Regions from separate parts of the Modestobacter italicus genome, predicted to be linked through region 2. Evidence: predicted binding sites of a transcription regulator. Region 2 holds the regulator's gene; each other region holds the start of a gene.
What was found. The regulator LexA, encoded in region 2, represses DNA repair genes until DNA is damaged. The targets are predictions, from matches to a motif close to TCGAACANNTGTTCGA.
Positions count from the first base shown of each region.

Region 1: a site for LexA is predicted at 2,732-2,747, ahead of ruvC (crossover junction endodeoxyribonuclease RuvC). Genes of this name have one in related genera too.
Region 3: a site for LexA is predicted at 2,880-2,895, ahead of MODMU_RS06280 (HNH endonuclease signature motif containing protein). Genes of this name have one in related genera too.
Region 4: a site for LexA is predicted at 5,996-6,011, ahead of MODMU_RS30165 (DUF222 domain-containing protein). Genes of this name have one in related genera too.

Region 1 is NC_017955.1:3,340,063-3,347,496, forward strand. It holds gene yajC (preprotein translocase subunit YajC) at 1-211, opposite strand, end outside; gene ruvB (Holliday junction branch migration DNA helicase RuvB) at 368-1,495, opposite strand; gene ruvA (Holliday junction branch migration protein RuvA) at 1,492-2,130, opposite strand; gene ruvC (crossover junction endodeoxyribonuclease RuvC) at 2,127-2,705, opposite strand; gene MODMU_RS16000 (YebC/PmpR family DNA-binding transcriptional regulator) at 2,813-3,565, opposite strand; gene pdxT (pyridoxal 5'-phosphate synthase glutaminase subunit PdxT) at 3,562-4,227, opposite strand; gene pdxS (pyridoxal 5'-phosphate synthase lyase subunit PdxS) at 4,224-5,138, opposite strand; gene MODMU_RS16015 (LemA family protein) at 5,190-5,729, opposite strand; gene MODMU_RS16020 (glycosyltransferase family 4 protein) at 5,741-6,970, opposite strand; gene MODMU_RS16025 (phosphatidylinositol mannoside acyltransferase) at 6,970-7,434, opposite strand, start outside.
Region 2 is NC_017955.1:4,268,769-4,276,202, reverse strand. It holds gene MODMU_RS20275 (ArsR/SmtB family transcription factor) at 1-446, shown strand, start outside; gene hflX (GTPase HflX) at 526-2,025, shown strand; gene MODMU_RS20265 (phosphatase PAP2 family protein) at 2,230-2,970, shown strand; gene MODMU_RS20260 (hypothetical protein) at 3,026-4,015, shown strand; gene lexA (transcriptional repressor LexA) at 4,082-4,888, opposite strand; gene MODMU_RS29175 (LysM peptidoglycan-binding domain-containing protein) at 5,184-5,792, shown strand; gene nrdR (transcriptional regulator NrdR) at 6,050-6,577, shown strand; gene MODMU_RS20240 (vitamin B12-dependent ribonucleotide reductase) at 6,659-7,434, shown strand, end outside.
Region 3 is NC_017955.1:1,293,156-1,300,589, forward strand. It holds gene MODMU_RS06265 (helix-turn-helix domain-containing protein) at 1-653, opposite strand, end outside; gene MODMU_RS06270 (SDR family oxidoreductase) at 756-1,583, shown strand; gene MODMU_RS06275 (NAD(P)/FAD-dependent oxidoreductase) at 1,626-2,705, shown strand; gene MODMU_RS06280 (HNH endonuclease signature motif containing protein) at 2,917-4,122, shown strand; gene MODMU_RS06285 (putative quinol monooxygenase) at 4,199-4,492, shown strand; gene MODMU_RS06290 (potassium transporter Kup) at 4,592-6,541, shown strand; gene MODMU_RS06295 (mycofactocin-coupled SDR family oxidoreductase) at 6,623-7,434, shown strand, end outside.
Region 4 is NC_017955.1:4,480,805-4,488,238, reverse strand. It holds gene MODMU_RS21255 (MFS transporter) at 1-478, shown strand, start outside; gene MODMU_RS21250 (cysteine desulfurase family protein) at 475-1,659, shown strand; gene mnmA (tRNA 2-thiouridine(34) synthase MnmA) at 1,656-2,753, shown strand; gene MODMU_RS21240 (bifunctional metallophosphatase/5'-nucleotidase) at 2,926-4,761, shown strand; gene MODMU_RS21235 (methionine synthase) at 4,805-5,857, shown strand; gene MODMU_RS30165 (DUF222 domain-containing protein) at 6,042-6,470, shown strand; gene MODMU_RS21230 (HNH endonuclease signature motif containing protein) at 6,493-7,386, shown strand; gene ligA (NAD-dependent DNA ligase LigA) at 7,383-7,434, shown strand, end outside.

The DNA of each region.
Region 1 (7,434 bases), 930 kb from region 2:
CGCCGGGCGAGATCTCCAGGTCGACGGTGCCCTCACCGAGGCCGGCGACCGTGCCGTGGATGCCGCTGGTGAGCATCACCGGCGTCCCCGTGGTGAGCGAGTCCTGCATCGCCTGGGCGTTGGCCGCGATCTTCTTCCGCTGCCGCGAGGGCAGCACGAAGAGGACCACGAACGCCAGGACGACCAGGATGAGCAACGGCAAGGATTCCACGACTGGTGAGCCTCTCTACCGCAGCGTCAGCGCGCGGTGGGTGCGGCCCGGGGCGGGCCGCTCGGGTACATCGGCGCCGGCTCGCTCCCCTGCACGCGGGGCGTCCGGGGGCGCCGCTCCCCGGACGACCCGGGTTGCGCGCCAGCGCGGTGGAGTCTAGGCGTCGAACAGCGTCTGTGACGAAGGACCGTCCGACGGCGGGTCGCCTGTGCCCCCGCTGAGCGCGACGCCGCCGCGGGGAACCGGGTGCCCCAGGTGCCGGAAGGCCGCCTCGGTCGCCACCCGGCCGCGGGGCGTGCGGGCCAGCAGCCCGGCGCGGACCAGGAACGGCTCGCACACCTCCTCGACGGTGTGCGGCTCCTCCCCCACGGCCACGGCCAGGGTGGCCACGCCGACCGGTCCACCGCCGAACCGGCTGACCAGGGCCTCGAGCACCGACCGGTCCAGCCGGTCCAGCCCGAGGTCGTCGACGTCGTAGAGGGCCAGCGCCGCCTGGGCGACCTCGAAGGTGATCCGCCCGTCGGCGCGCACCTCGGCGTAGTCCCGGACCCGGCGCAGCAGCCGGTTCGCGATCCGGGGGGTGCCCCGGGACCGGCCGGCGATCTCGGCCGACCCGGCCGGGGTGAGCTCGACGCCCAGCAGGTCGGCGCTGCGGGTCAGCACCCGCTCCAGGTCGGCGGTGTCGTAGAACTCCATCTGGCCGACGAAGCCGAACCGGTCGCGGAGCGGGCCGGTGAGCAGCCCGGCCCGGGTGGTGGCCCCGACCAGCGTGAACGGGTTGATCTCCAGCGGGATGGCGGTGGCGCCGGGGCCCTTGCCGACCACGACGTCGACCCGGAAGTCCTCCATCGCCATGTACAGCAGTTCCTCGGCCGGCCGGGCGATGCGGTGGATCTCGTCGATGAACAGCACGTCGCCGGGGGCGAGGTTGGACAGCATGGCGGCGAGGTCGCCGGAGCGCTCGATCGCCGGCCCGCTGGTGATCTTCACCGAGGTGCCGAGCTCCGAGCCGATGATCAGCGCGAGGCTGGTCTTGCCCAGGCCGGGCGGGCCGGACAGCAGCACGTGGTCCGGTGGCCGGCCGCGCCGCTTGGCGCCCTCCAGCACGAGGTCGAGCTGGCGGGCGACCTTGGGCTGGCCGATGAAGTCGGCGAGCGAGTGCGGGCGCAGCGCCGACTCGACGACGCGCTCCTCGTCACCGGCGCGCGGGTCGACCGCGTCGTCCGGGACCCGACCGAGGCCGGCGTCGGCCGCGGACAGCCCGCGGTCGAACGGCGCGCTCATGCCCGGCCCAGCAGCCGCAGCGCCTGCCGCAGCAGCACGGCGATCTCGACGGCCCCGGTGGCGGCCACCTGCTCGTCGGCGACCGGCGCCAGCTGGCCGACCGCGCCCTCGGCCTCCTTGCCGGTCCAGCCCAGGCTGACCAGGGCGGCGGTCAGCTGGTCACGCCAGGGCGCGACCGGGGTGACCGACCCGAGGCCGGCCGGGGCGGGCCCGTCCAGCGAGGTGTCGCTGGTCGTGCTGCCGAGCCGGTCGCGCAGCTCCAGGACCAGCCGCTCGGCGCCCTTCTTGCCGATCCCCGGCACCTGCATGAGCGCCTTCAGGTCGCCCATCGACACCGCGCGGCGCACCTCGCGGGGCGGGTGGATGGCCAGCACCGCCTGCGCCAGCCGCGGCCCGACGCCGTTGGCGGTCTGCAGCAGCTCGAACAGCTGGCGCTCGTCGTCGTCGGCGAAGCCGTAGAGGGTGAGCGAGTCCTCGCGGACGACGAGGCTGGTGGCCAGCCGGGCCTGCTCCCCCACCGTGAGCCGGGCGATGGTGCCGGGGGTGCACTGCACCGACAGGCCCACCCCGCCGACCTCGACGACGGCGCCGTCGGGGGACACGGCCGCGACCCGGCCGGAGACCGAGGCGATCACCGGGAGATCCCCGTCCAGCGCGGCAGCGTGCGGGCGGCCGGCACCGGCGCCCCGATGCCGCCGGCGAGCGCGGCGACCCGCAGCCGCTGCTGGGCCGGCGCCCGCCAGACGTGGCAGATCGCCAGCGCCAGCGCGTCGGCGGCGTCGGCCGGCTTGGGCGGCGTCGTCAGCCCCAGCACCCGGGTCACCATCAACGTCACCTGCTCCTTGTCGGCCCGGCCGCTGCCGGAGATCGCGGCCTTGACCTCGCTGGGGGTGTGCCAGGCGACCGGCACGTCGGCCTGGGCGGCCGCGAGGGCGGCGACCCCGGCGGCCTGCGCGGTGCCGGTCGCCGTCCCCTTGTTGTTCTGGTGGAACACCCGCTCGATGGCGACCGCGGCGGGGCGGTGCTCACGCAGCAGGGCGGTCACCGCGGTGTGCACCTCCAGCAGCCGGAGCTCCAGGTCGAGGTCGGGCGAGGTGCGGACGACGCCGACCCCCAGGGCCGTGGGCCGGGCACCCGGCCGCCCCTCGACCACGCCCCACCCGCACCGGGTCAGGCCCGGGTCGATGCCGAGCACACGCAGGCCGACCATCGCGACGCCCACCTCCCCAGTCTCGCACGAACACGTGTTCGAGGAGAACGCTAACCGGAGACGGCCGCGCGGCTCGGGCACGACACGCGCCCGGCCGCCTGCACAGCTCAAGCGTCGATCTTCTCCATGACCTCGTCGGAGACGTCGTAGTTGGCGAAGACGTTCTGCACGTCGTCGAGGTCCTCGAGGGCGTCGATGAGCCGGAACACCTTGCCCGCGCCGTCCTCGTCGAGCTCGACCTGCACGCTGGGCACGAAGCCCATGTCGGCGGAGTCGTAGTCGATGCCGGCGTCCTGCAGCGCGGTGCGCACCGCGATCATGTCGCCGGGCTCGCAGACCACCTCGAGGGTGTCCCCGAGGTCGCGGACCTCCTCGGCGCCGGCGTCCAGGACGGCCATCAGGACGTCGTCCTCGGTGGTGCCGGCCGACGGCACGACCACCACGCCCTTGCGGGAGAACAGGTAGGACACCGAGCCGGGGTCGGCCATGTTGCCGCCGTTGCGGCTCATGGCGGTGCGGACCTCCATCGCCGACCGGTTCTTGTTGTCGGTGAGGCACTCGATGAGCACGGCCACACCACCGGGGCCGTAGCCCTCGTAGGTGATGCTCTGGTAGTCGACGCCACCGGCCTCGAGGCCACCGCCGCGCTTGACCGCGCGGTCGATGTTGTCGTTGGGCACCGAGCTCTTCTTCGCCTTCTGGACGGCGTCGTAGAGCGTCGGGTTGCCCGACAGGTCGGCGCCGCCGGTGCGGGCCGCGACCTCGATGTTCTTGATCAGCTTGGCGAAGAGCTTGCCCCGCTTGGCGTCGATGCCGGCCTTCTTGTGCTTCGTCGTCGCCCACTTGGAATGGCCGCTCACGACACTCTCCCCTCACTGCCGGCGCCGACGCCGACGCCGTCCTCACCCAGGTCCCGGGCACGGGCTGCCCGCACCAGCTCCACGAACATCGCGTGCACCCGGCTGTCGCCGGTGAGCTCGGGGTGGAAGCTGGTGGCCACCAGGCGACCCTGGCGGACTGCGACGATCTTACCGTCGGCCGGTCCGCCGACGACCCGGCCGAGCACCTCGACGTCCGGGCCGACCTCCTCGACCCACGGCGCCCGGATGAACACCGCGTGCACCGGGCCGCCCGCGACCCCCTCGACCTCGACCTCGGTCTCGAAGGAGTCGACCTGCCGGCCGAAGGCGTTGCGCCGGACGACGACGTCCAGCCCGCCGACGGTCCGCTGGCCGGCGGGGGCGTCGAGCACCCGGTCGGCCAGCAGGATCATCCCGGCGCAGGAGCCGTAGGCGGGCAGCCCGCCGCGCACCGCCGTCCGGAGCGGCTCCAGCAGGCCGAACCGGTCGGCGAGCGTGGCCATCGTCGTCGACTCGCCGCCGGGGACGACCAGCCCGTCGACGGCCGCGAGCTCCGCGGGACGCCGGACGGTCACCGGCTCCGCGCCCGCCGCGCGCAGCGCGGCCAGGTGCTCGCGGACGTCGCCCTGCAGCGCGAGCACGCCGATGAGCGGCGCGCTCACCAGCCGCGGGTGGCGTAGCGCTCGGACTCCGGCAGGGTGCTCACGTTGATGCCGACCATCGGCTCGCCCAGACCGCGGGAGACCTTGGCGATCACGGCGGGGTCGTCGGCGAACGTCGTGGCCTGCACGATCGCCGCGGCGCGCTGGGCCGGGTCGCCGGACTTGAAGATGCCCGAGCCGACGAAGACGCCCTGGGCGCCCAGCTGCATCATCATCGCCGCGTCCGCCGGGGTGGCGATGCCGCCCGCGGTGAACAGCACGACGGGCAGCGCGCCGAGCCGGGCCACCTCGACGACGAGGTCGTGCGGTGCGCGCAGCTCCTTGGCGGCGACGAACAGCTCGGTCTCGTCCAGGGTGGACAGCCGCTTGATGCCGGCCCGGATCGCGCGCATGTGCCGGGTGGCCTCCACGACGTTGCCGGTGCCGGCCTCGCCCTTGGAGCGGATCATCGCCGCGCCCTCGGAGATCCGGCGCAGCGCCTCACCCAGGTCGGTCGCGCCGCAGACGAACGGCACGGTGAACTCGCTCTTGGCGATGTGGTGCGCCTCGTCGGCCGGGGTGAGCACCTCGGACTCGTCGATGTAGTCGACGCCGAGGGCCTGCAGCACCTGGGCCTCGACGAAGTGGCCGATCCGGGCCTTGGCCATCACCGGGATCGACACCGCGGCGATGATCGACTCGATCATGTCCGGGTCGCTCATCCGGGCGATGCCGCCCTGGGCGCGGATGTCGGCGGGGACCCGCTCGAGCGCCATGACGGCGACCGCGCCGGCGTCCTCGGCGATCCTGGCCTGCTCGGCGGTGACGACGTCCATGATCACGCCGCCCTTGAGCTGCTCGGCCATGCCGCGCTTGACCCGGTCGGTCCCGGTGCCGCTGGGGAGGTCGGGCGTGCTGGCGTTCTGGGTCACGAGGTGCTGCCTTCGGGTCGGGCGGGAGCGGACGTCCCAGCCTACGGCGGCTCAGCCGCGCGGCCGCGGGCCGCCGGCGTGCGGTGACCCGGCGAGGACGGCGTCCAGCCCGTCGTCGATGTCGAAGTAGCGGGGCAGCGGCCGGCCGGCGTGCAGCCGGAGCACCCGGGACAGCCGGCCGCGGCGCAGCGCGTGGGTGTCCCGGACGGCGTCGTTGTAGAACCGCCGGGCCAGGGCCACCCGCATCCCTGCGTCGCCGAGCTCGGGGCTGAGCACCGGATCAGGCACCCGGCGCAGCAGCCGGCCGAGGTGGTTCTCCGCGGCCTCCCGGTCCCCGGCGCTCGGGGCCCGGGCGCCGGCGGCGGCGTCGGCGAGGTCGCCGGCGAGGTCCGCCCCGAGGTCGTCGGTGCGCTCCCGGGCCAGCGCCGCGGTGAGCTCGGCACGGCGGAGCAGCGCCGCGTCGAGCACCTCCCGCGCCCGCCGCACCCGGCCGGCGAGCCGGCGCAGCCGGGTGAGGGTGAAGGTGGTCCACGCCAGCAGCAGGACGAGCAGGACGGCGGCGGCGCTCAGCAGCCAGGTCCCGGGTTCCACAGCGGACCAGGCTAGCGCCGGACCCGCCGGCGGAACGGCCCCGCGGTCGTGGCACCGCGGTCCGAGTCGTGCGGCGGCGCGCCGAGCAGGGTGGCGTCGTCCTCGTGCGAGGCGGTCACCCCGAGGCCACCGGTGGGGGCGACGGTCTCGTAGACGGCGAGGATCCGGTCGGCGACGACCGACCAGTCGTAGCCGGCCACGGCCTGCCGGCCGGCGTCGGTCAGCTGCGCCCGCCGTCCGGGGTCGGCCAGCAGGCCGGACAGCGCCCCGGCCAGCGCGGCGGTGTCCCCCCGGGGCACGAGGACCCCGGCGGCGCCGTCCTCGAGGACCCGGGCGAAGGCGTCCAGGTCGCTGGCGACCACCGGCGCGCCGGCGGCCATCGCCTCCAGCAGGACCACGCCGAAGGACTCGCCCAGCAGGTTGGGCGCGCAGTAGACGTCGACGGAGCGCAGGAACGCGGCCTTCTCCGGCTCGGTCAGCTCGCCGAGCAGCGTCACGTGCGACGCGAGCTGCTCGCCGACCAGCTCGGCGAACTCCGCCGGGTCGCCCCGGCCGGCGACCAGCAGCCGGGCGCCCGGGTGCTCGCCGACGACGCTGCGCATCGCCTCGAGCAGCACCGGCAGGCCCTTGCGGGGCTCGTCGTAGCGCCCCAGGAAGCCGATCGTCGGGCCGCCCCGGCCGCGCTCGTGCCCGGGCAGGGAGGGCCCCTCCGCGAAGCCGGCGACGTGCACGCCGTTGGGGATCACCACCGCGTCGCCACCGAGGTGCTCGACCTGCACCCGGCGGGCGAAGTCGGAGACGGCGATGCGGCCCCCGATCTTCTCCAGCCACGGCCGGATCCAGGGCCCCCAGATCGCGAGGAACTTCGACCGGGTGGTCGCCGCGTGGAAGGTCGCCACGATCGGCCCCTTGGCGATGATGCAGACCAGCAGCGACACCGAGGGCGGGGCCGGCTCGTGCACGTGGACGACGTCGAAGGCACCGTCCCGCAGCCAGCGGCGCACCCGCGCGGCCGAGACCAGGCCGAACTGGAAGCTGGCCATCGAGCCGTTGTACGGGACCGGGACCGCCCGGCCGGCCCAGGTGACGTGCTCGGCGGGGAGGTTCTCCTCGTGCTCGGCCGGGGTGAGCACCTCGACGTGGTGGCCCCGCGCGCGGAGGGTCTCGGCGAGGTCGCGCACGTGGTACTGGACGCCGCCGGGGACGTCCCACTGGTAGGGGCAGACCAGGCCGATGCGCATCAGGCCGGCTCCCGCGACCCCTGGGCCACCGCTCCCGGCGCGGGGGCGCCGAGCGGGGCGGGCCGGCCCCCGGGCCCGACGTCGGGCCAGATCCGGCCGAGCACGTGCCAGTCCTCGGGCCGCTCGGCGATCGTGGCGGCGAACGCGTCCGCGACCTGCTGCATCGCCGCGCCCACCCGCTCCCGCAGCCGGCCCGGGCCGGTGACCGGCACCTCGGGGTGGACGACGAAGCGCCAGCCGTCGCCGTCGAACTGGCAGACGGCCGGCAGCAGCGCGGCACCGGTCTGCGCGGCCAGCAGCGCCGGGCCGCCGGGCATCGCCGACGGCCGGCCGAAGAAGGTCACCGGGACGCCGGAGCCGGACAGGTCGCGGTCGACCAGCAGGCACGTCGTCCCGCCGGCGGCCAGCCACTCCCGGAGCACGGTCGAGCTGGGGCGCTCGCCGCCGGTGAGCGGCACCACCCG
Region 2 (7,434 bases):
TCCGGCTGCGCATCCTGCGGCTGTGCCTGGACGCCCCGCTCACCAACAAGGAGCTGGCGGCCCGGCTGGACCGCAACCCGGCCACCGTCCTGCACCACGTGCGCACCCTCGTCGACACCGGCTTCCTGGCCGCGGAGCCGGCGCGGCGGGGCACCCGCGGTGCGCGGGAGGTGCCGTACCGGGCGACCGGGAAGAGCTGGCTGATGGACGACGCAGGAGGGCCGGCCGCCGGGCGCGACCCGTCGCTGGCGGCCTTCCTCGAGGAGGTCGCGGAGGCGGGGGAGGACCGGCTGCACAGCAACCGGCTCGGGTTGCGCCTGACGGCTGCCGAGCGGGAGGAGCTCGCCGGCCGGCTGCACGCGGTGCTCGACGAGTTCGCCCGCCGGCCGGCGGATCCGCAGGGGGAGAAGTGGTCGGTGTACCTCGGGATGCACCCGGAGCCCTGAGGTGTTGTACCGGGCGATGACAACAGCTCGCACCACAAGTCAGTCGCCCTCCGTGCGAGGGCATGCCACGCTGGACACGATGACGACAGCCCAGAACCGCGCGATCCTCGACGAGGCCGAGGCCCGGGTCGACAAGGCCGCGCGCGCCCGCGCCCAGGACCCGACCCCTGCGCCCACCACCCCGTGGGACGCCCCGGACGACTCGACCGGCTCCTACGTCAAGGAGGAGCGCGGTGCGCTGCGCCGCGTCGCCGGTCTGTCGACCGAGCTCACCGACGTCACCGAGGTCGAGTACCGGCAGCTCCGCCTGGAGCGGGTCGTCCTGGTCGGCGTCTGGACCGAGGGGACGGCGGTCGACGCGCACCGCTCGCTGGCCGAGCTCGCCGCGCTCGCCGAGACCGCCGGATCGCAGGTGCTCGACGCGCTCGTGCAGCGCCGCGACAAGCCCGACCCGGCCACCTACGTGGGCTCGGGCAAGGCCGCCGAGCTGCGCGACGTCGTCGCCGCCACCGGCGCCGACACCGTGATCTGCGACGGCGAGCTGGCCCCGGGCCAGCTCAACCAGCTGGAGAAGATCCTCAAGGTCAAGGTGGTCGACCGGACCGCGCTGATCCTGGACATCTTCGCCCAGCACGCCACCAGCCGGGAGGGCAAGGCGCAGGTCGAGCTCGCCCAGATGCAGTACATGCTGCCGCGGCTGCGCGGTTGGGGTGAGTCGCTGAGCCGGCAGGCCGGTGGCCGCGTCGCCGGTGGTGGCGGCATCGGTACCCGTGGTCCCGGTGAGACCAAGATCGAGACCGACCGTCGCCGGATCCGCGCCCGGGTGAGCAAGCTGCGCAAGGAGATCGCCGGCATGGCGACCGCCCGCACCACCCAGCGCAACTCCCGCGACCGCAACGCCACCCCGAGCGTGGCCATCGCCGGGTACACCAACGCCGGCAAGTCCAGCCTGCTCAACCAGCTCACCGACGCCGGCGTGCTGGTGCAGGACGCGCTGTTCGCCACCCTGGACCCGACGGTCCGGCGCGCGCAGACCCCGGACGGCCGGGAGTTCACGGTGACCGACACCGTCGGCTTCGTGCGCCACCTGCCGCACCAGCTGGTCGACGCCTTCCGGTCCACGCTGGAGGAGGTCGCGGCCGCCGACCTGCTCGTGCACGTGGTCGACGGGTCCGACCCCGACCCGCTGGGCCAGATCGACGCGGTGCGGGTCGTGCTCAACGAGATCGACGCCGCCGCCGTCCCCGAGCTCATCGTGGTCAACAAGGTCGACGCGATGACCGAGGACGACGTGCTCGCCCTGCGGCAGGCGCTCCCCGGCGCCGCCTGGGTCTCCGCCCGGACCGGCGAGGGCATCGAGGCGCTGCGGGACGTCATCGCCGCGCGGCTGCCGCACCCGGACGTCGACGTCGAGGTGCTGGTGCCCTACGACCGGGGTGACCTGGTCGCCCGGGTCCACCGGGACGGCGAGGTCATCGAGGAGCGGCACGGGGCCACCGGCACCCTCCTCACCGCCCGGGTCGCCCCGGCGCTCGCGGCGGTGCTCGAGGACTACGCCGCGCCGGTCGCCGGGATCTGACGAAGGTCGAAGGACCTCGTCCTCCTCACCCCTCGCAAGCTCGGGGCGAGCCTCGGGACGAGGCCTGACCCACCCCGCGCAGGCTCGGGGCGGGGCCCTGCAGGCGGGCCGTTCCAGCGCGTCACCTGCTCGGGGCGGGGCCCTGAGAGGGGGCCGGGGTCGGTCTTGGTCACGACCAGGTCACGGTCCCGGTACCGTGACCCGGTGGCCAGGAGCGCGGTGCAGTCGATGGCGGACGCCGCCGGCGGCCTGCCGTCCTCCCGGTCTGCGCCGGTCATCGGGGTCGGCCGGCCGCCGTGGTGGGTGCTGCTGCTCTCCGCGCTGGTGACCCTCGGGGTCACCGTCGACCTGCTCAACCGGGGCTGGCTGGAGCGGATGGACCTCCGGGTCTCCGAGGTGGTCAGCGTCTGGGACCTGCGGCACTCCGACGCCTACTGGTTCGTCTGGGCCTTCACCCAGGCCGGCGGCCGCGGCTTCATCCTCATCGTGCTGGCGGCCCTGGTCGGCTGGTTGGCCGTCCGCCGCCGGACCCTCGTCCCCCTGGTCCGCGTGCTGATGGCCCTGGCCCTGCTCACCGCGGTCGTCTACGCCTTCAAGTACGGCACCGGCCGGACGGCGCCGGCCTACCCCGGGTCGTTCTTCCACCGGGACGGCGCCAGCTACCCCTCCGGGCACGTGGCCAACGCCGTCCTGATGTGGGGGGTCGCCCGGTGGACGGCCGTGGAGTACGGGTTGCCCGCCTGGACGCAGCGCACCACCTGGGCGCTGAGCATCCTGGGGCCGCTGTGCACCGGCGTGGCCATGGTGGCGCTGGACTTCCACTGGGTCACCGACGCGGTCGTGGGGCTGGCCGTCGGGCTGCTGCTGTTGGGCGTGGTTCATGCACTCGACGCTGTCGTGGTGTCACGCTGGGTCCGTGCCAGAGCGGGCCGTTCGCAGCCCTGACCGCGCGGGACGCCGGAGAGCGGGCCGCGCGGCCCTCGGCGCGCCCCTCGGTCTGGTGCTCGCCGTCCTGCCGGTCGCCCCGGCCGTCGCCCAGGGCGCGGACGCCGCGCCCTACGGCGAGCCGAGCACGCGGTGCGCGGTCACCGACCCGCGGCTGCCGGAGCTCTCCGGGCTGGCCAGCGCCGGCGACTCGATGCTGGCCATGAACGACGGGGGCGACCGTGCCGAGGTGTTCGTCCTCGACGGCGGCTGCGCGATCGGCGAGGTCCGCTCCGCCGACGTCGACCCCTACGACCCGGAGGACCTGGCGCTGGCCGGGGACGGGACGATCTGGCTGGCCGACACCGGGGACAACAACCAGACCCGGGAGACCGTGGCGCTCATCGGCCTCCGCCCGGACGGCAGCTCCACCCTGACCCGGCTCACCTACCCGGACGGCCCGCACGACGCCGAGGCCCTCCTGCTGGCGCCGGACGGCACGCCGTACGTGGTCACCAAGGAGGTGCTGGGGGCCAGCGCCGTCTACCGGCCCGACGGCCCGCTCGCCGACGACGCCACCGTGCCGATGAGCCAGGTGCTCCGGCTCGGGTTCACCCTCACCGGGACCCCCGGCGGCCCGGTGGGGCGCGCCGGGCAGCTGCTCGTCACCGGCGGGTCGGTCTCGCCCGACGGCCAGCGGATCGCGCTGCGCACCTACACCGACGCCTACGTCTGGCCGCTGGTCGGCTCCGACGTGGTCGGCGCACTGGGCGGCTCCCCGGTCCGGGTGCCGCTGCCGGACTCACCTCAGGGCGAGGCGATCACGTTCGCCGCGAACAGCCGTGACCTGCTGGTGTCGGGGGAGGGGCTGCCGGCCACGGTGACCCTGGTGCCCGCGTCCGGCGCGCTCGAGCCGGCCGCGGCGACCGGCCCGGCCGAGGACGCCTCGGCCGACGGCGGGCTCGCCCGCTCGGTGAGCCCGCTGACGGCCGGGCTGATCGCCGCCCTGGTCGCCACCACCCTGGTGTGGCTCGTCGGCCGCTTCCGCCGCCGCCAGCAAGGCTGACCACCCGGCCCCCTCTCAGGTCCCCGCCACGAGCCTGCGAGTGGTGGGGGGAGAGGGGGTCCTTCCTCAGACGCGGCGCAGGACGGTGACGACCCGGCCCAGGACGGTGGCGTCGTCGCCGGGGATCGGCTCGTACGCCTCGTTGTGCGGCATCAGCCAGACGTGCCCGTCGCGGCGCTTGTAGGTCTTCACCGTGGCCTCGCCGTCGATCATGGCGGCCACGATCTCGCCGTTCTCCGCGGTCGGCTGCTGGCGGACGACGACCCAGTCGCCGTCACAGATGGCGGCGTCGACCATCGAGTCACCGGCGACCTTGAGCATGAACAGCGTGCCCTCGCCGACCAGCTCGCGGGGGAGCGGGAAGACCTCCTCCACCGCCTGCTCGGCCAGCACCGGGCCACCCGCGGCGATCCGGCCGACCAGCGGCACGTAGGTCGGGCGGGGCGCGGCGGCCTCGTCCACGCCGCTGGCGCCACCGGAGGCCGCGAGCGGCCCGGCGGCGGGCTCGGCGGCCTCGGTCATGACGGCGGTCTCGCCGGGGAGCCGGACGTCGAGCGCCCGCGGGCGGTTCGGGTCGCGCCGCAGCCAGCCCTTGCGCTGCAGCACCGAGAGCTGGTGGGCCACCGAGGAGGCCGAGGAGAGCCCGACCGCCTCGCCGATCTCGCGGACCGAGGGCGGGTAGCCGCGGCGGTCGATGGAGTCGCGGATGACCTCGAGCACCCGGCGCTGCCGCTGGGTCAGCCCGTCGCCGGCCTCGCCGCGGTCGGGGAACTCCCGGATCGCCGCACCGGCGCCGGCCGCCCCCGTCTCCCCGGCGCGACCGCGCCGCGCGGAGCCCTTGCCACTGCCTGCCGTCGGGCCGTCGACCGCCATGTGTCCTCCTCGTCCGGCTGCCGGGGCAGCGGTTCCCGGGTGCGTCGCCGCACTCCGGGCGGGGCCGGCGCGGCGATCCCGATCTCGATCGCAGGTGAACGGTAGCGGGTCACACCCGTGTAGTTCAAACACCTGTTCGAAGAAGTCGGTGTCAGGGGCTGGACTTGTCGGTGGGATGCGGTAGACATCGCACAGACGTTCGAATCGAACAGGCGTTCGAGGGCAGTGCTCCACGCCTGGTCGGTCGCACGGCCCGTCCCGCCGCCCGGCACCGTCTGACCCCAGGAGCGCCCTCGTGACCAGCCCCCAGCGCCGTGTCCCTCCCCCCGTCGCGCCGCTGTCCGAGTTCCCGGCCGAGCGCCTCGCCTCCCGGCCGGTCGCCGTCCCGCCGGCGGCCGCGCGCTGCGGCGTGCCGGCCGGGCGCGGCCCCCGGGCGGCCGCGCCGGCGACCTCCCGGCGGGACCCGGCCCGACCGGGGGCCCGGCCGGCGTGGGCCGGTGCGCCGGCGTCCGGGCGCCCGGTCCGCGGGGGCTGCGCGGTCGAGGGCGGGGAGCGCCGCGCGGCGCCGGCGCGCGCGGTCGCCGGGTGGCGGCCGGCGCCCGACGAGTTCATCCCGGTCCGGCTCACCGAGCGGGGCCGCCGGGTGGTCGCCGGGCTGTCGATCGCGGTGGGGTTGTCCATCGCCGCGGCCACCGTGGTCACCGTCCAGCTCAACGCCGAGCGGGGTGGGCTGGAGCTGGCCGGGTCCTCGACCGTCGTGGTGCAGCCGGGCGACACGCTCTGGTCGCTGGCCCGGCAGGTGGCCCCCGAGGAGGACGCGCGGGCCGTGGTCGACGCCATCGTCGACCTCAACGGGCTCCGGGACGTCGACCTGCTGCCGGGTGCGGTGCTGCAGCTGCCGTGACGCCGGGTCGGAACGGGCCGGTCAGGCGCGTGGGACGGGCGGGGCGCACGCGACGGGGGAAGACGCGCCGGGGCCCAGAGGTTGTACCTGTAGTGGTGCGGGGTTAACCTCACCCCAACATCTTGTAGTGACAGAGATGTAAGTCAGTCCACAGGCGCTTCCCCAGGTCAACCCCAGGACATCCACCGGATGTCCCCCGGTCGGTCCACAGGGAGCGTCGGGCGGTCGCCCTCCACGGGCCGCCGATCGACGAGGAGGTGCCCCCGGTGCGTTGCCCGTTCTGCCACAGCCCAGACAGCCGGGTCATCGACTCACGCGAGACCGACGAGGGCGCGACGACACGCCGTCGCCGGTCCTGCCCGGTCTGCGGTCGGCGGTTCACGACCGTGGAGGAGCCCGTGCTGGCGGTCGTCAAGCGCAGCGGCGTCAGCGAGCCGTTCGACCGCAACAAGGTCATCGCCGGCGTCCGCCGGGCCTGCCAGGGCCGCCCGGTCGACGAGGGGCAGCTGGCCGTCCTCGCCGCCAAGGTCGAGGACGCGGTGCGCGCCACCGGCTCGGCCGAGGTGCCCAGCAACGAGGTGGGCCTCGCCATCCTCGGGCCGCTGCGCTACCTCGACGAGGTCGCCTACCTGCGCTTCGCCAGCGTCTACCGGTCCTTCAGCTCGGCGGCCGACTTCGAGAAGGAGATCGCCGAGCTCAAGCGGCTGCGTCCCGCGTCCACCGCCGGGGGCCCACCCGGCGAGGGCGCACCCGGCGACGACGCCGGGCCCGTTCCACCCAGCTAGCCCGCACTCCGCACCACCGGCTTCCGACGACGTCCGTCAGCCGCCACCCGCACGCCCGAACGCCAGACCAGGGAGCACGCCTTGACCGAGACAGCCGATCGCCTCTCGCCCAGCCGGAACCGTCGCACCGGCGGGAGCGGCAAGGCCACGACCCGCGGGAAGGGCCTCAAGGTCAAGCGCGTCTTCACCACGGCAGGGGTGCACCCCTACGACGAGGTCGTCTGGGAGCGCCGCGACGTCGTCATGACCAACTGGCGTGACGGCTCGATCAACTTCGAGCAGCGCGGCGTCGAGTTCCCGTCCGAGTGGAGCATCAACGCCACCAACATCGTCACCACCAAGTACTTCCGCGGCGCGGTCGGCAGCCCCCAGCGGGAGACCAGCCTCCGCCAGCTCATCGACCGCGTCGTCCTCACCTACGGCGCGGCCGGCCGTGAGCACGACTACTTCGCCTCCGAGGGCGACGCCGAGGTCTTCGAGCACGAGCTGACCTGGATGCTGCTGCACCAGGTGTTCAGCTTCAACTCCCCGGTCTGGTTCAACGTCGGCACCGCCTCGCCGCAGCAGGTCAGCGCCTGCTTCATCCTGGCCGTCGACGACACCATGGACTCGATCCTGAACTGGTACCGCGAGGAGGGGCTGATCTTCAAGGGCGGCTCGGGCGCCGGCCTCAACCTCTCCCGCATCCGCTCCTCCAAGGAGCTGCTGTCCTCCGGTGGCACCGCCTCCGGTCCGGTCTCCTTCATGCGCGGTGCCGACGCCTCGGCCGGCACCATCAAGTCCGGTGGCGCCACCCGCCGCGCGGCCAAGATGGTCGTCCTCGACATCGACCACCCCGACATCGAGGAGTTCATCGA
Region 3 (7,434 bases), 2.6 Mb from region 2:
CCGGGGTGGCGGCGCACGTCGTGCCGCGCCCACAGCCGCCGGAACAGCTCGCTGCGGACCGACAGCTCGCCGACCAGCTCGGTCAGCCGCGGGTCGTGGACGTCCGGGCCCGCGGCGCGACGGAGGACGGCGACCAGCTCGGCGGCCGTCGCCTCCTGCTCCGGCCCGACGTGGTGGGCGCCGGGGTCGAGCAGGACGGCGCGGAGCAGGTTGGTGCCCGGGGTGAACAGCGGGGACAGCGACACGGCCAGCGGGTTGGCGGCGAGCACGTCGAGGTGGCGACCCTGCACGAAGGCGGGCGTCCGTTCCCACGCCCCCAGTAGCTGCGCGATGCTCGGGCGGAGCACCTCGGTGCGGCGCTGCGTGCGCCGCCGCCGGGGCGCGGGGTCCGCGAGGTCGTGCAGGTGCGCCGTCGAGGCGGCGTCCAGGCCGAGCGCGCGGGCGACCGCGTCGAGCACCTGCGCCGACGGGTGCCGGTCGCGGCCCTGCTCCAGCCGGGTGTAGTACTCGGAGCTGATGCCCGCCAGCATCGCCAGCTCGTCGCGGCGCAGTCCGGCGACCCGGCGGGAGCCGGTCGCCGTGATCCCGACGTCCTCAGGGCGCACCTGCTCGCGGCGGGCGCGCAGGTACTCACCGATCAGGTTCTCCGCCACCGCTCGACCATAGGTCGGCGCGGCCCCGGACCGGGTGGCCCTGCCGGCACCCCTCTCGGCAGGGACCTGGCTCGGGTGCTGCGGCTCGCGGAGGGTCGGGGCATGACACTGACCTGGCTCATCACGGGGGTGAGCAGCGGCTTCGGCCGGGAGCTCGCCGAGCAGCTCCTGGCCGGCGGCGACCGCGTCGCCGGCACCGTGCGGCGGCCCGACGCGGTCGCCGACCTCGTCGAGACGTACGGCGACGCCTTCTCCGTCCACCCCCTCGACCTCACCGAGACCGACCGGATCCGCGAGGTCGTCGACGCCGCGCAGGCCCGGTTCGGCCGGCTGGACGTGGTGGTCAGCAACGCCGGCTACGCGGTGTTCGGCGCGGCGGAGGAGCTGACCGACGAGCAGGTGACCCACCAGCTCGACACCAACCTGCTCGGCTCGATCCAGCTGATCCGCGCCGCGCTGCCGCACCTGCGGTCTGCCGGTGGCGGCCGCGTCCTCCAGCTCTCGTCGTCGGCGGGGCAGGTGGCCTGGCCCGGCTCGTCGCTCTACAACGCCACCAAGTGGGGTGTCGAGGGCTTCTGCGAGGCGCTCGCCGCCGAGGTCGCACCGTTCGGCATCGGGGTCACCATCGTCGAGCCGGGCGGGGCGCGCACCGACTTCGGCCACGGCGGGCTGCGCTTCGCCGAGCCGCTGGACGCCTACGACGGCTCACCCGCCGCGGCGGTGCGCGCCTTCCGCGACGGCGGACCTCCGGGGGTGGTCGGCGACCCGGCGCGGATGGCCGCAGCGATGATCGCCAGCGTCGACCAGAGCCCGGCGCCGCTCCGGCTGGTGCTGGGGAGCGACGCGTGGACCGCGGTGACCCAGGTGCTCGAGGCCCGGCTCGCGGCCGTGCGCCCGCAGCGGGACGTCGCCTTCTCCACCGACGCCTGAGGTCGCCCTGTCCGGGCCCGGACGGGGTGGCAACCTGGAGCCGTGGTGTCGGTGGTGGTGATCGGCGGGGGAGTGCTCGGGACGTCGGCCGCGGCGCAGCTGGCGGCACGTGGAGCTGGCGTCACGCTGGTCACCGACGGCCGGCTGGCGAGCGGTGCGTCCGGGCGGTCGCTGTCCTGGCTGAACTCCGCCGGCGCCCACCCGCCCGCCTACCACCGGCTGCGGGCGCTCGGGCTCGAGCGGTACCGGGCGCTTGCGGACGCCTCCGTGCGCTTCGACGGCGGGCTGCGCTGGGGCGACGGCGTGCGGGAGTCGTTCGAGCACCAGCGCACCACCGGCTACCCGGCCGAGTGGCTCCTGCCCGAGGACGTCGCCCGTCGGGTGCCCGGGGTCGCTCCGGCCGCCATCCCGGCCGAGGGCGCCCTGCTCAACCCCGGCGAGGGCTGGGTCGACCTGCCGTCGCTGGTCGACGAGCTGGTGCACGACCTGGTCGACGCCGGGGGAGAGCTGCGCACCGACGCCGGCCGCTGCGCGCCGGTCGTCTCCGGCGGCCGGGTGACCGGCGTCCGCACCGGCGACGGATCGGTGCACGGAGCCGATGCCGTCCTGCTCGCCACCGGCGCCGCCGTCCCCGCCGGCCTCGCCGAGCTCGGCGTCGACGTCCCGGACGGGACGACGAACGCGCTGCTGGTCCGCACGCCGCCGGTCGACCACCGGCTGCGCGCGGTTCTCAACACCCCGCGGGTCGCGGTCCGACCGGCGCCCGGCGGCGGCCTGGTGCTCGACGCCGGCTGGGCGGAGGAGGAGGTGGTCGCCCGCGACGACGGCACCTTCGAGGTCCGCGACTCGACGGTCGAGGGCCTGCTGCGGGAGGCGTCGGCAGTGCTCGCCGGCCACCCCGTGCTGAGCGCCGAGTCGTGCGGCGTGGGCCGGAAGCCCATCCCCGGCGACGGGTACCCGGTGCTCGGTGCCGTGCCCGGGGTCGACGGCCTGCACGTCGCCTTCACGCACAGCGGCGCCACCCTCGGTCTCATCGCCGGCGAGCTGCTCGCCGAGGAGATCGTCACCGGTGCCCCCAGCCCGCTGCTCGACGACTTCCGCCCCGACCGCTTCACCGCCTGACCACCGCGCCCCCTGCCCCCTGGCCGCCAAAGGCGCGTTTTCGGAGGCCGCCAAAGGCGCGCTTTGGGTGGTCCGGCCCCGTTCTGGGTGCCCTGTCACGGGCGTCTGCGGACTTGTGGACAGGCGCCTGACCTGGGGATTCAGGTCGTGAGGCGGTCATTTTTCCGCTAGACTTCGTACAGGTGTTCGAAGACATGGCGGGAGGTGTCCGGTGGGCGAATTGCAGTCCGCGCTCGACGCCCTCGCTGCTGAGGACCTTTTCTCTCTGCCGCCGGGTGCGGTCCTGGCGCGCACGGCGGCGCTGCTGCAACTGGCCAATCGGGTCGCCGCGGAGCTGACCCGCACCGTCCGGCACGCTGACGCCACCGGCGCGGCTGAGCATGACGGCAAGAAGACCGCGCAGTCCTGGCTGCGCGGGCACGGCCATCTCACCCCCGGCGAAGCCGGCCGGATGGTGCGCTCAGGTCGGGCCTTGGAGCATCTGCCGGCCACCGCGGCGGCGTTTGCCGAGGGCACGGTGACCGCGTCTCAGGTGGCGGCGATCGCGCCGATCGCGGACGACGCGGCGCGGGCCGCCGCCGACGCGCAGGGCGTGGACCTGGGCGTCATCGACCAGGCGCTGGTCGTTGTCGCGCACAGTGAGTCCCACGCGCGGTTGCAGCAGGTGGTGCACCACTACCGGGAGGCCCTGGACCCCGACGGGGCCGAGCCCGACCCCACCGAGGGACGGCGGTTCACTGTCACTCGGCACGCTGATGGCAGCGGGACGGGTCGGTTCGACCTGGATGCGGTCGGGATCGAGAAGGTGCTGGCCGGGATCGAGTCGATCGTGCAGGCCTCCCGCCCCAAGGGCGATGACCGGACCCGGGCCCAGCAGCAGGCCGATGCCCTGGTGCAGCTGGTCGACAACCAGTTGGCCGCCGGGAACCTGCCGACGCTGCGGACCCAGAAGCCGCACGTGGTGCTCGGCCTGGACATGGACGACTTCGTCGACCCCGCCACCGGCCCCGGTGCGGCCCGCACCGGGTTCGGGTCGCAGATCTCGGCCGCGCGGGCCCGCTGGCTGGCCTGCGACGGCAGCATCTCCCGCATCGTCATGACCCCCGACGGGGAGCTCCTCGACCTCGGCCGAGACCACCGCGTGGTCACTCCTGGTCTACGGAAGGCGGTGGAGCAGCGGGACCGGCACTGCGTGTTCGCCGGATGCGACGCCCCGACGCACTGGTGCGACGTCCACCACCTCATCCACTGGATCAACGGCGGGGAGACCAGCCTGGACAACTCCGGGCTGCTCTGCGAACGCCACCACACCAAGGTCCACCACGGGTTCCGGATCGAACGAGATCCCGGCGGGCGATGGCACACCTGGCGCCCCGACGGCACCGAGATCCTCATCGGACCACCGCTCCTCATCTGATCGACCCGGCCGGATGGCCACGTAGGGCATACGCTCCGCCGGCTGGTGGTGCGCAACCCAACGTGAGGAGCTCGCTGTGTCCGAGTTGTCGGTGGTCGCGGTGCTCGTCGCCAAGGACGGTCAGGAGGACCTGGTGCGCCAGGCGCTCACCGCCCTGGTCGCCCCCACGCTGGCCGAGGAGGGCTGCCTCGGCTACGAGCTGTTCGAGTCCGCTGCCACGCCCGGCACCTTCGTCACGCAGGAGCGCTGGCGCGCGCAGGGCGACCTCGACGCCCACCTCCAGACCGAGCACGTGCAGGCGGCGCTGGGCGCCGCCGGGGACGCGCTCGCCGCGGCCCCCGCGATCCACCCGCTGATCCCGGTCTCCTGAGGCCGGGTCGCCCGCCGGCTGACCCGCCGGGGTGATCCCGCGGAGCGCGGCACAGCCGGTGGGACGACACTGGTTCGTCGTGCAACCAATGAGTGACTCGTGACCGAGTCCGTCGCCACCCCGGAGGCCGCGGAGGACGCGCAGCCCCCGCACCGGTCGCGGTCGGCGCACGCCGGGCGGGGACTGGTCCTCGCCGCGCTCGGCATCGTGTTCGGCGACATCGGCACCAGCCCGCTCTACGCCCTGCAGACCGTCTTCTCCATCGACGACGGCGCCGTGCAGCCCACGCCGGGTGACGTCTACGGCGTCATCTCGCTGATGTTCTGGTCGATCACGCTGATCGTGTCGATCAAGTACGTCGGCGTCGTGATGCGCGCCGACAACGACGGCGAGGGCGGCGTCATGGCCCTGGCCGCGCTCGCCCGCCGGCTCTACGGCGACCGCGGTCGACCGACGAAGTGGCTGCTGCTCATCGGCGTCGTGGGGGTCTCGCTGTTCTACGGCGACTCGGTCATCACCCCGGCCATCAGCGTGCTGTCGGCGGTCGAGGGGCTCGAGGTCGCGGCGCCGAGCCTGAGCCACGTCGTCCTGCCCATCGCGGCCGTCATCCTCACCCTGCTCTTCGCCGCCCAGCGGTTCGGCACCGGCCGGGTCGGCCGGCTGTTCGGGCCGGTCACCGCGCTGTGGCTCGCCGCCCTGGCGGTGGGCGGGCTGAGCGAGGTGCTCCCGCACCCGGAGGTGCTCAAGGGGCTCTCGCCGACCTACGCCCTGCTCTTCGTCATCGACCACCCGGGGATCGCGTTCGTCGCCTTCGGCGCCGTCGTCCTGGTGATCACCGGGGCCGAGGCGCTCTACGCCGACATGGGGCACTTCGGCCGCCAGCCGATCCTCAAGGCCTGGTTCTTCCTCGTCTTCCCGGCTCTGGTGCTCAACTACCTGGGCCAGGCGGCGCTGATCCTGCACCACCCCGGTGCCGCCACCAACCCGTTCTTCCTGCTGTTCCCGCACTGGGCGCGCATCCCCATGGTCGTGCTCGCCACCGCGGCGACGGTGATCGCCAGCCAGGCCGTCATCTCCGGTGCCTTCTCGCTGTCCCGGCAGGCGATGCAGCTCGGGCTGCTGCCGCCGCTGACGGTGCGGCAGACCTCGGAGGAGGAGAGCGGCCAGATCTACCTGCCCGGCGTCAACGCGATCCTGTTCGTCGGGGTGCTCGTGCTGATGCTCAGCTTCCGGTCCTCCGAGCGGCTCGCCACCGCCTACGGCGTCTCGGTCACCGGCGCGCTGGTCGTCGACACGCTGCTGCTGCTCATCGTCGCCCGGGTGCTGTGGCACTGGCAGCCGTGGAAGCTCGCCCTCGCCGCGGTCGCGTTCGGCGGGGTGGAGCTGGTCTTCCTCGCCGGCAACCTGTCCAAGGTGCTGCACGGCGGGTGGCTGCCGCTGCTCATCGCCGTCCTGGTCTTCACCGTGATGACCACCTGGCGGCGCGGCCGGGAGATCGTCAGCGCGAACCGCCGCACCATGGAGGGGTCGCTCGCCGACTTCGTCGAGGAGGTCCGGCACCACGGCAAGCCCCGGGTTCGCGGCGTCGCGGTGTTCCCGCACCCCAGCAAGGAGACCGTGCCGCTCGCGCTGCGGGCCAACGCCCAGCACAACCACGTGCTGCACGAGACGGTGGTCATCGTGTCGATGGGTGCGGCCAACGTGCCGCACGTGCCGCTGGAGGACAGGCTCGCCGTCGACGACCTCGGCTACGAGGACGACGGCATCCAGCACCTCTCGGTGACGCTGGGGTTCGCCGACCCGCCGGACCTGCCGGCGGCGCTCCGCCAGGCGCACGCCGCCGGGATGATCGAGCCGCCGAACGCCGACCTGGACGACGCCTCCTACTTCCTGTCCCGCGGGTCGATCCGCCGGACGCCGGCACCCGGCATGGCGCCCTGGCGCAAGGCGCTGTTCGTCGGGCTCGCGCACACCGCGGCCAACCCGGCCGCCTACTTCGGCCTGCCGCCGGACTCCACGGTGACGATGGGCAGCGACGTCGAGGTCTGACCGCACCCTCGTGGCACAAACTGCCACGAGGGTGACAGAGTCGGGCAGGCAGCCGCCGCACCGACCCTGGAGGAGAACCCGATGACCACCCCGGTCCCCGAAGCGCCCGTCCCGCACGACCCGATCGCCCGCCGGTTCGAGGGCAAGGTCGCCTTCATCACCGGTGCCGCCCGCGGCCAGGGGCGGGCCGAGGCCGTCCGCCTGGCGGCGGAGGGGGCGGACATCATCGCCGTCGACATCGCCGCCCAGGTGCCGGAGACCCAGTACGCGGGCTCGACGCCGGAGGACCTCGCCGAGACCGTCCGCCTGGTCGAGGCGCTGGACCGCCGGATCGTCGCCTCGCAGACCGACATCCGCGACTACGACGCCCTCAAGACGGCGCTGGACGCCGGGGTGGCCGAGCTGGGCCGGCTGGACGTCGTCATCGCCAACGCCGGGACGACGACCGCTGCCCGGGCCTGGGAGATCGACGCGGCGCACTGGGCCGAGCAGATCGACACCAACCTGAACGGGCCCTTCCACACCGCCAAGGCGGCCATCCCGATCATGATCGAGCAGGGCACCGGCGGCGCGATCGTGTTCACCAGCTCGGTCGCCGGGCTGCGCGGCCTGCCCTACCTGGCCGGCTACGTGGCCGCCAAGCACGGGGTCACCGGGCTGGCCAAGACGCTGGCCAACGAGCTGGCCGAGTACCGGATCCGGGTGAACACCGTGCACCCGCACGGCGTGCAGACCGGCCTGACCGTGCCGGAGCTGTTCCCGATGATCCAGGACGCCAGCCCGACGCTGAGCACGCTCTACATGGGCCAGCTCCCGGACCCGGTCAGCCAGGCCGACGACATCGCCGCCGCCGTGGCCTGGCTCGCCTCGAACGAGGCCCGGCACGTGACCGG
Region 4 (7,434 bases), 210 kb from region 2:
GGGGTGGGCGGCCGCCTCGCAGGTGCAGGGCCGGTACGCCGGTGCCTCGCGGGTGCAGCTGCTCCGGCTGGGCTTCGTGCTGCTGGCCGTCGGCCTGGCCGGCACCGCGGTGACCGCCGTCCCGGGCGTGGGTGGCTGGCCGGCCTACCTGACCTGGGCCCTCGCCGGGCTGGGCATGGGGCTGGGCATGCCCAGCGTCGGGGTGCTGCTGCTGGCGCAGTCGCCCGAGCACCGCCGCGGGGCGGACTCCGCGGCCCTCAACATCGCCGACGTCACCGCCTCGGCGCTGTGCATCGGCCTGACCGGTGTGCTGGTGGCGGCGGCCACCGCCGGCCTGCTGCCGATGCGCGGCGTCCTCGTCGTGGTGGCCGCGGTCTACGCCGCGCTGGCCGTCGCCGGGGCGGTGGTCGCCGGCCGTGCGGCCGCACCGGTCGCGGCGGCGGCCCCGGCGGGCGCGACTACTCTGGCGGGGCCATGACGTACCTGGACCACGCTGCGACGACGCCGATGCTGCCGTCGGCGCTGGCGGCCATGACCGAGCAGCTGGCCCGGGTCGGCAACGCGTCCTCGCTGCACGCCAGCGGCCGCGAGGCCCGGCGGGTCGCCGAGCAGTCCCGCGAGCAGCTGGCCGCCGCGCTGGGCGCCCGGCCGTCGGAGGTGCTGTTCACCGGCGGGGGCACCGAGGGCGACAACCTCGCCGTCAAGGGCCTGTACTGGGCCCGTCGCGCCGCCGACCAGGGCCGCCGCCGGATCGTGGCCAGCCCGGCCGAGCACCACGCCGTCCTGGACAGCGTGGAGTGGCTGGAGAAGCACGACGACGCCGAGGTCACCTGGCTGCGGGTCGAGCCGGACGGGCGGATCACCCCCGACGCGCTCGCCGAGGCCCTCGGCGACGGCCGGGACGTCGCCGTCGCCAGCGTGATGTGGGCCAACAACGAGATCGGCGCGGTCAGCGACCTCGCCGCGCTCGCCGAGGTCGCGCACGCGGTGGGGGTGCCGCTGCACACCGACGCGGTGCAGGCCATCGGCCAGCTCCCGGTCGACTTCGGGGCCAGCGGCGTCGACGCGCTGACGATGACCGGCCACAAGCTCGGTGGCCCGATGGGCGCCGGTGCGCTGCTGCTGCGCCGGGACGCCGAGTGCACCCCGCTGCTGCACGGCGGCGGCCAGGAGCGCGACGTCCGGTCCGGCACCCTCGACGTCGCGGCCATCGTCGGGCTCGCCGCGGCCACCCGGTCCGCCGTCGACGAGCGCGGTGAGCGCGCCGCCCGGCTGACCGCGCTGCGCGACCGGCTGGTGGCCGGCGTCGTCGACCGGGTGCCCGACGCGCAGCTCAACGGGCCGGCCCTGGACGACGTCGTCGCCGGCGGCCCGGGACGGCTGCCCGGCAACGCGCACCTGTCCTTCCCGGGCGCCGAGGGTGATGCGCTGCTCATGCTGCTCGACGCCCGCGGCATCGAGTGCTCGACCGGGTCCGCCTGCAGCGCCGGGGTCGCCCGGCCCAGCCACGTGCTGCTCGCCGCCGGCGCCGACCCCTCCCGCGCCCGCAGCTCGCTGCGCTTCAGCCTCGGCCACACCTCGACCGACGCCGACGTCGACGCCGTCCTGGACGTCATCGCCCCGGTGGTGGAGCGGGCCCGGCGGGCGGGGGCCCGATGAGGCTCATCGCCGCGATGAGCGGGGGAGTGGACTCCGCGGTCGCCGCCGCCCTGGCCGTCGAGGCCGGGCACGAGGTGACCGGGGTCCACCTGGCGCTGTCCCCGGACCGGCAGACGCTGCGCAGCGGCGCCCGCGGGTGCTGCAGCGTGGAGGACGCCCACGACGCCCGCCGGGTCGCCGACTCCCTCGGCATCCCGTTCTACGTCTGGGACCTCGCCGACCGGTTCCGCGAGGACGTCGTCGAGGACTTCGTGGCCGAGTACGCCGCCGGCCGCACGCCCAACCCGTGCCTGCGCTGCAACGAGAAGATCAAGTTCTCCGCCGTGCTGGACCGGGCGCAGGCGCTGGGCTTCGACGCCGTCGTCACCGGCCACCACGCACGGCTGGTCGACGGCGAGCTGCGCCGCTCGGTCGACGCGGCCAAGGACCAGTCCTACGTGCTGGGCGTGCTCACCGCGCGGCAGCTGGCCGGGGCGGTGTTCCCCCTGGGGTCGATGACCAAGGAGCGGGTCCGCGAGCTGGCCGCCGAGCGCGGCTACGCGGTGGCCACCAAGCCCGACTCGCACGACATCTGCTTCATCTCCGACGGCGACACCCGGGGCTTCCTGGCCCGCCGGCTGGGGGATCAGCCCGGCCCGGTGGTCGACGCGGCCACCGGCGCGACCGTGGGCACCCACGCCGGCGCGTACGGCTTCACCATCGGGCAGCGCCGCGGGCTGGGGGTCAGCGCCGGTGACCAGCGGCCGCGCTACGTGCTGGGCATCGAGCCGGTCAGCCGCACGGTGACGATCGGCACCGCCGAGCAGGCTGAGGTGGACGAGGTGGTCACCCAGGTGCCGACCTGGACCGGTCCGGTGCCGGAGCTGCCGTTCACGGCCGCGGTCCAGCTGCGGGCGCACGGGAGCCCGGTCGGCTGCACCGTCACCGGCACCGAGGAGGGCGGCCTGCGGATCGGGTTCACCGAGCGGCAGCGCGGCGTGGCCCCGGGGCAGTCCGCCGTGCTCTACGCCCCGGACGCCGAGCGGGGCGACCGGGTGCTCGGCCAGGGCACGGTGTTGCGCGCGCGTGAACGGTCGGCGTCGCTCCACACCTGACCCTTGGCACCCGCACAGCACGGGGATAGCGTCGCGCTGCACGACGTTACGCACGGCTACTTAGAGCAACTACAGATCTGAGCGCCCCGCCGCCGGACCGAGCACGCACACGGTCCGGTCCCCGTGTCCTGGAGGACCCTTGCGCCGAACGAGCTTGACGATCGCCGCGACCGTGGCCGCTGCCACGGTCGTGGGGCTGCCCACCGCCGCCTCCGCCGCACCCAAGGACGTCACCGTCCAGCTGCTGGCGATGAACGACTTCCACGGCCGGGTCTCCGAGACCACCGGCTCCGACAGCCAGCTGCTCACCGCGCCGGGTCTCGACGGCGCCTACGGGTCCGCGGACGACGTCAAGACCGTCGTCGGCGGCAGCGCGAACGTCGCCACGACGGTGAAGGACCTGCAGGCCTCCTTCGACGACACCACCAAGGGCCCGCACACGTCGCTGTTCGTGGGCGCGGGCGACCTGATCAGCGCCTCGCCGTTCGAGTCGAGCGTGTTCAAGGACGAGCCGACGATCGAGGTGCTCAACGCCATGGGGCTGGACGCCTCGTCGGTCGGCAACCACGAGTTCGACCGGGGCACCGAGGAGCTGCGCCGCATCTCCGCGGCCACCGACGGGACCTTCACCGACGACGTCACCGAGTGCGAGGGCGTGACGGTCGGCGTCGACGGCTGCTTCGGCACCGACGGCCACGAGTTCGAGGGGGCGGACTTCCCGTACCTCGCGGCGAACGTCATCTCGAACGAGACCGGCGAGCCGATGCTGCCGCCGTACCAGGTCTTCACGACGCCGGCGAACCAGAAGGTGGCCATGATCGGCGTGGTCACGAAGACGACGCCGAGCATCGTGTCGCCGACGGGCATCGCCGACGTGCGCTTCATCGACGAGGCCGAGGCGGTCAACACCTGGGTGCCCCGGCTGCAGGCCATGGGCATCCAGGCCATCGGCGTGCTGATCCACGAGGGCGGCACGGCCGGCAACGCGGCACCGCCCACGCCGGCCTACGACGGCTGCGCCGGGCTCACCGGACCGATCGTCGACATCAACCAACGGATCGACCCCGCGGTCGACCTGATCGTCAGCGCGCACTCGCACAACGCCTACAACTGCAAGATCGCCGACGGCAGCGGCGAGGAGCGCCTGGTCACCCAGGCCGGCTACTACGGCCGGCTGGTCAGCGACATCCGCCTGTCCCTGGACCGCACGACCGGTGACGTCAACCGGGCGGCGACCTACTCGGCCACCAACGTGCCGGTGACCCGCACCGCCCCGGACCCCACGGTCCAGGCGATCGTCGACTACTGGAACGGCCGGGCGGCCGAGGCCGGGAACGCGGTGGTCGGGTCGATCACCGCGGACATCACCCGCGCGTACACCACCCCCGCGCCGACCCCCGCCGTGCCGAACCCGGCGCCGGTGGAGAACCGCGGCGGCGAGTCCAGCCTGGGCAACCTGGTCGCCCAGGCCCAGCTCGAGGCACTGCAGTCGGACCAGTACGGCAACCCGGTGATCGCCTTCATGAACCCGGGTGGGCTGCGCACCGACCTCACGTACGCGTCCAGCCAGGGCGGTGAGGCGCCGGGTGAGGTGACCTTCCGGGAGCTGTTCAACGTCCAGCCGTTCAGCAACACCGTCAACGCGGTGACCCTGACCGGCGCGGCGATCAAGGACGTGCTCGAGCAGCAGTTCCCCTCCGCTGCGCGCAGCTCCCAGCTGATCCTGGGGACGTCGGCGGGCTTCTCCTACCAGTACAACGCGGCGGCACCGGCAGGCCAGCGGGTCGTCGCCGGGTCGATCACGCTGAACGGCGTGGCCATCGACCCGGCTGCGAGCTACCGCGTGGTGGCGAACTCGTTCCTCATCGGCGGCGGCGACAGCTTCACGGCCTTCACGACGGGCACCGACCCGATCACCGGGCCGGTCGACGCCGACACCGCCGTGGCCTACTTCGAGGCGCACTCCCCGGTCAGCCCGCCCGCGGCCGACCACGCCAAGCCCGTCTGACCGTCCGGGGAGGCCACCGCGCCGGCGGGCTACCGTCGCCGCTGTGGCCTCCCTCGAACTGCCCGACGACGGCTCCACCCCGGGCGGCGAGCCCGACAGCACCGACCTGAGGCCGGTCCCCACCCCGTGGGGGCCGGCCTCCGGCGTCGGCTCCCTCCCCGGCACGGACCCGGTCGAGGCCCTGCGGCTGGTGACGGGTGAGCTGCCGGACTTCCCGCACCTGCCCGAGCTCCCCGGCCGCGGGGCCGGCGCGGACATGATCGGCCGCGCGGCGGCGCTGCTGGTCGACCTGCACGTCGACCTGACCCCGGCCGGCTGGCGGCTGGTCTCCCGGCCCGGTGCCGACGAGCGGCGGGCGCAGGAGATGCTGGCCCGGGACCTGGACGCGCTGTTCGAGGTCGCCGAGCGGTACACCGGACCGTTCAAGGTGCAGGTGGCCGGACCGTGGACCCTCGCGGCCGGGCTGGAGCGGACCCGCGGTGACCGGGCCGTCGTCGACCAGGGAGCGCGTCGCGACCTCGCCCAGTCGCTGGCCGAGGGCATCGCCGCGCACGTCGCCGACGTCTCCGCCCGGGTGCCCGGCGCGCAGGTCGTCGTCCAGCTGGACGAGCCGTCGGTGCCCGCCGTCCTGCAGGGCGGCCTGCCCACGGTGAGCGGGTTCGGCAAGCTCTCCGCGGTCGAGGCGCACCTGGTGGAGGAGCTGCTGACCCGGTTCGTCGACCGGGTGCCCGCCCCGGTCGTCGTCCACTGCTGCGCGCAGCGGGCGCCGCTGGACCTGTTCCGCGCCGCCGGGGCCGCCGGGCTGTCCTTCGACCTCGGTGCGGTGCAGGACCTGGACGCCGTCGGCACGGCCGTGGAGGCCGGCACCCACCTGCTCGTCGGGGTCGTCCCGGGCACCGACACCACCCTGCCGCCGGCCAAGTCGACCGCGAGCCGGCTGAGCGCCTGGTGGAACGAGCTCGGCTTCCCGGCCGACCAGCTGCACGCCGCCGTCACCCTCACCCCGGCCTGCGGCCTGGCAGGCGCGAGCCCCGCCTACGCCCGGACGGCGATGGCCCACGTCCGCGAGGCCGCCAAGTACCTGCAACCCGAGTGACCCCAACCGGACCGCCAAAGGTGCGCTTTCGGTGGTCCGGACTTCCTTCGGCACCTTGTCGAGGGGCGTCTCCGGATCTGTGGACAGGCGTCTGACCTGGGGATTCGGGTCGTGAGACGGTGCCTTTTCCGCTAGACTTCGTACAGGTGTTCGAAGACGTGGCGGGAGGTGTCCGGTGGGCGAGATGCAGTCCGCGCTCGACGCCCTCGCCGCTCAGGACCTGTTCGCGCTGCCCTCGGGTGCGGTCCTGGCGCGCACGGCGGCGCTGCTGCAACTGGCCAATCGGGTCGCCGCGGAGCTGACCCGCACCGTCCGGCATGCCGATGCCACCGGAGCGGCCGAGCACGACGGCAAGAAGACCATCGCGTCCTGGCTCCGCGGCCACGGCCACCTCACGCCGGGCGAGGCCGGCCGGGTGGTCCGCTCGGGTCGGGCGCTGGAGCACCTGCCGGCCACCGCGGCGGCGTTTGCCGACGGCACGGTGACCGCGTCTCAGGTGGCCGCGATCGCGCCGATCGCGGACGACGCGGCGCGGGCCGCCGCCGACGCGCAGGGCGTGGACCTGGGCGCTGGGCGTCATCGACCAGGCGCTGGTCGTTGTCGCGCACAGTGAGTCCCACGCGCGGTTGCAGCAGGTGGTGCACCACTACCGGGAGGCCCTCGACCCCGACGGGGAGGAGCCCGACCCCACCGAGGGACGGCGGTTCTCCGTCACTCGGCACGCCGATGGCAGCGGGACGGGTCGGTTCGACCTGGATGCGGTCGGGATCGAGAAGGTGCTGGCCGGGATCGAGTCGATCGTGCAGGCGTCCCGCCCCAAGGGTGATGAGCGGACCCGGGCTCAGCAGCAGGCCGACGCGCTGGTGCAGCTGGTCGACAACCAGCTGGCTGCCGGGAACCTGCCGACGCTGCGGACGCAGAAGCCGCACGTGGTGCTCGGGCTGGACATGGACGACTTCGTCGACCCGGCCACCGGTCCCGGTGCTGCCCGCACCGGCTTCGGGTCGCAGATCTCGGCCGCGCGGGCCCGCTGGCTGGCCTGCGACGGCAGCATCTCCCGCATCGTGATGGGCCCCGATGGGGTCCCGCTGGACCTGGGACGGGACCACCGGGTGGTCACCCCCGGGCTCCGCAAGGCCGTGGAGCAGCGGGACGGGCACTGTGTGTTCGCCGGCTGTGACGCCCCGACGCACTGGTGCGACGTCCATCATCTGATCCACTGGATCAACGGTGGGGAGACCAACCTGGCGAACTCCGGGCTGCTGTGCGAACGGCACCACACCAAGGTCCACCATGGCTTCCGGATCGAACGAGATCCCGGCGGCCGATGGCACACCTGGCGGCCCGATGGCACCGAGATCCTCATCGGACCACCGCTCCAGGTGGAACCGGCTGCCAGCGGTGGTGCGTCGAGCACGCCGGCGACGTACTGGACGTCTGCCTGCAGCCGACCGCCGCGACCCGGTCGGGTGAGCCGGGACCGACGGCCGGTTTCTCGTCCGACCCTCCGGATACCGTCAGCGACGTGAGCACCGAGGCAGAGGTGGAGCAGGAGGCCGTCGACGGCGTCGACCAGC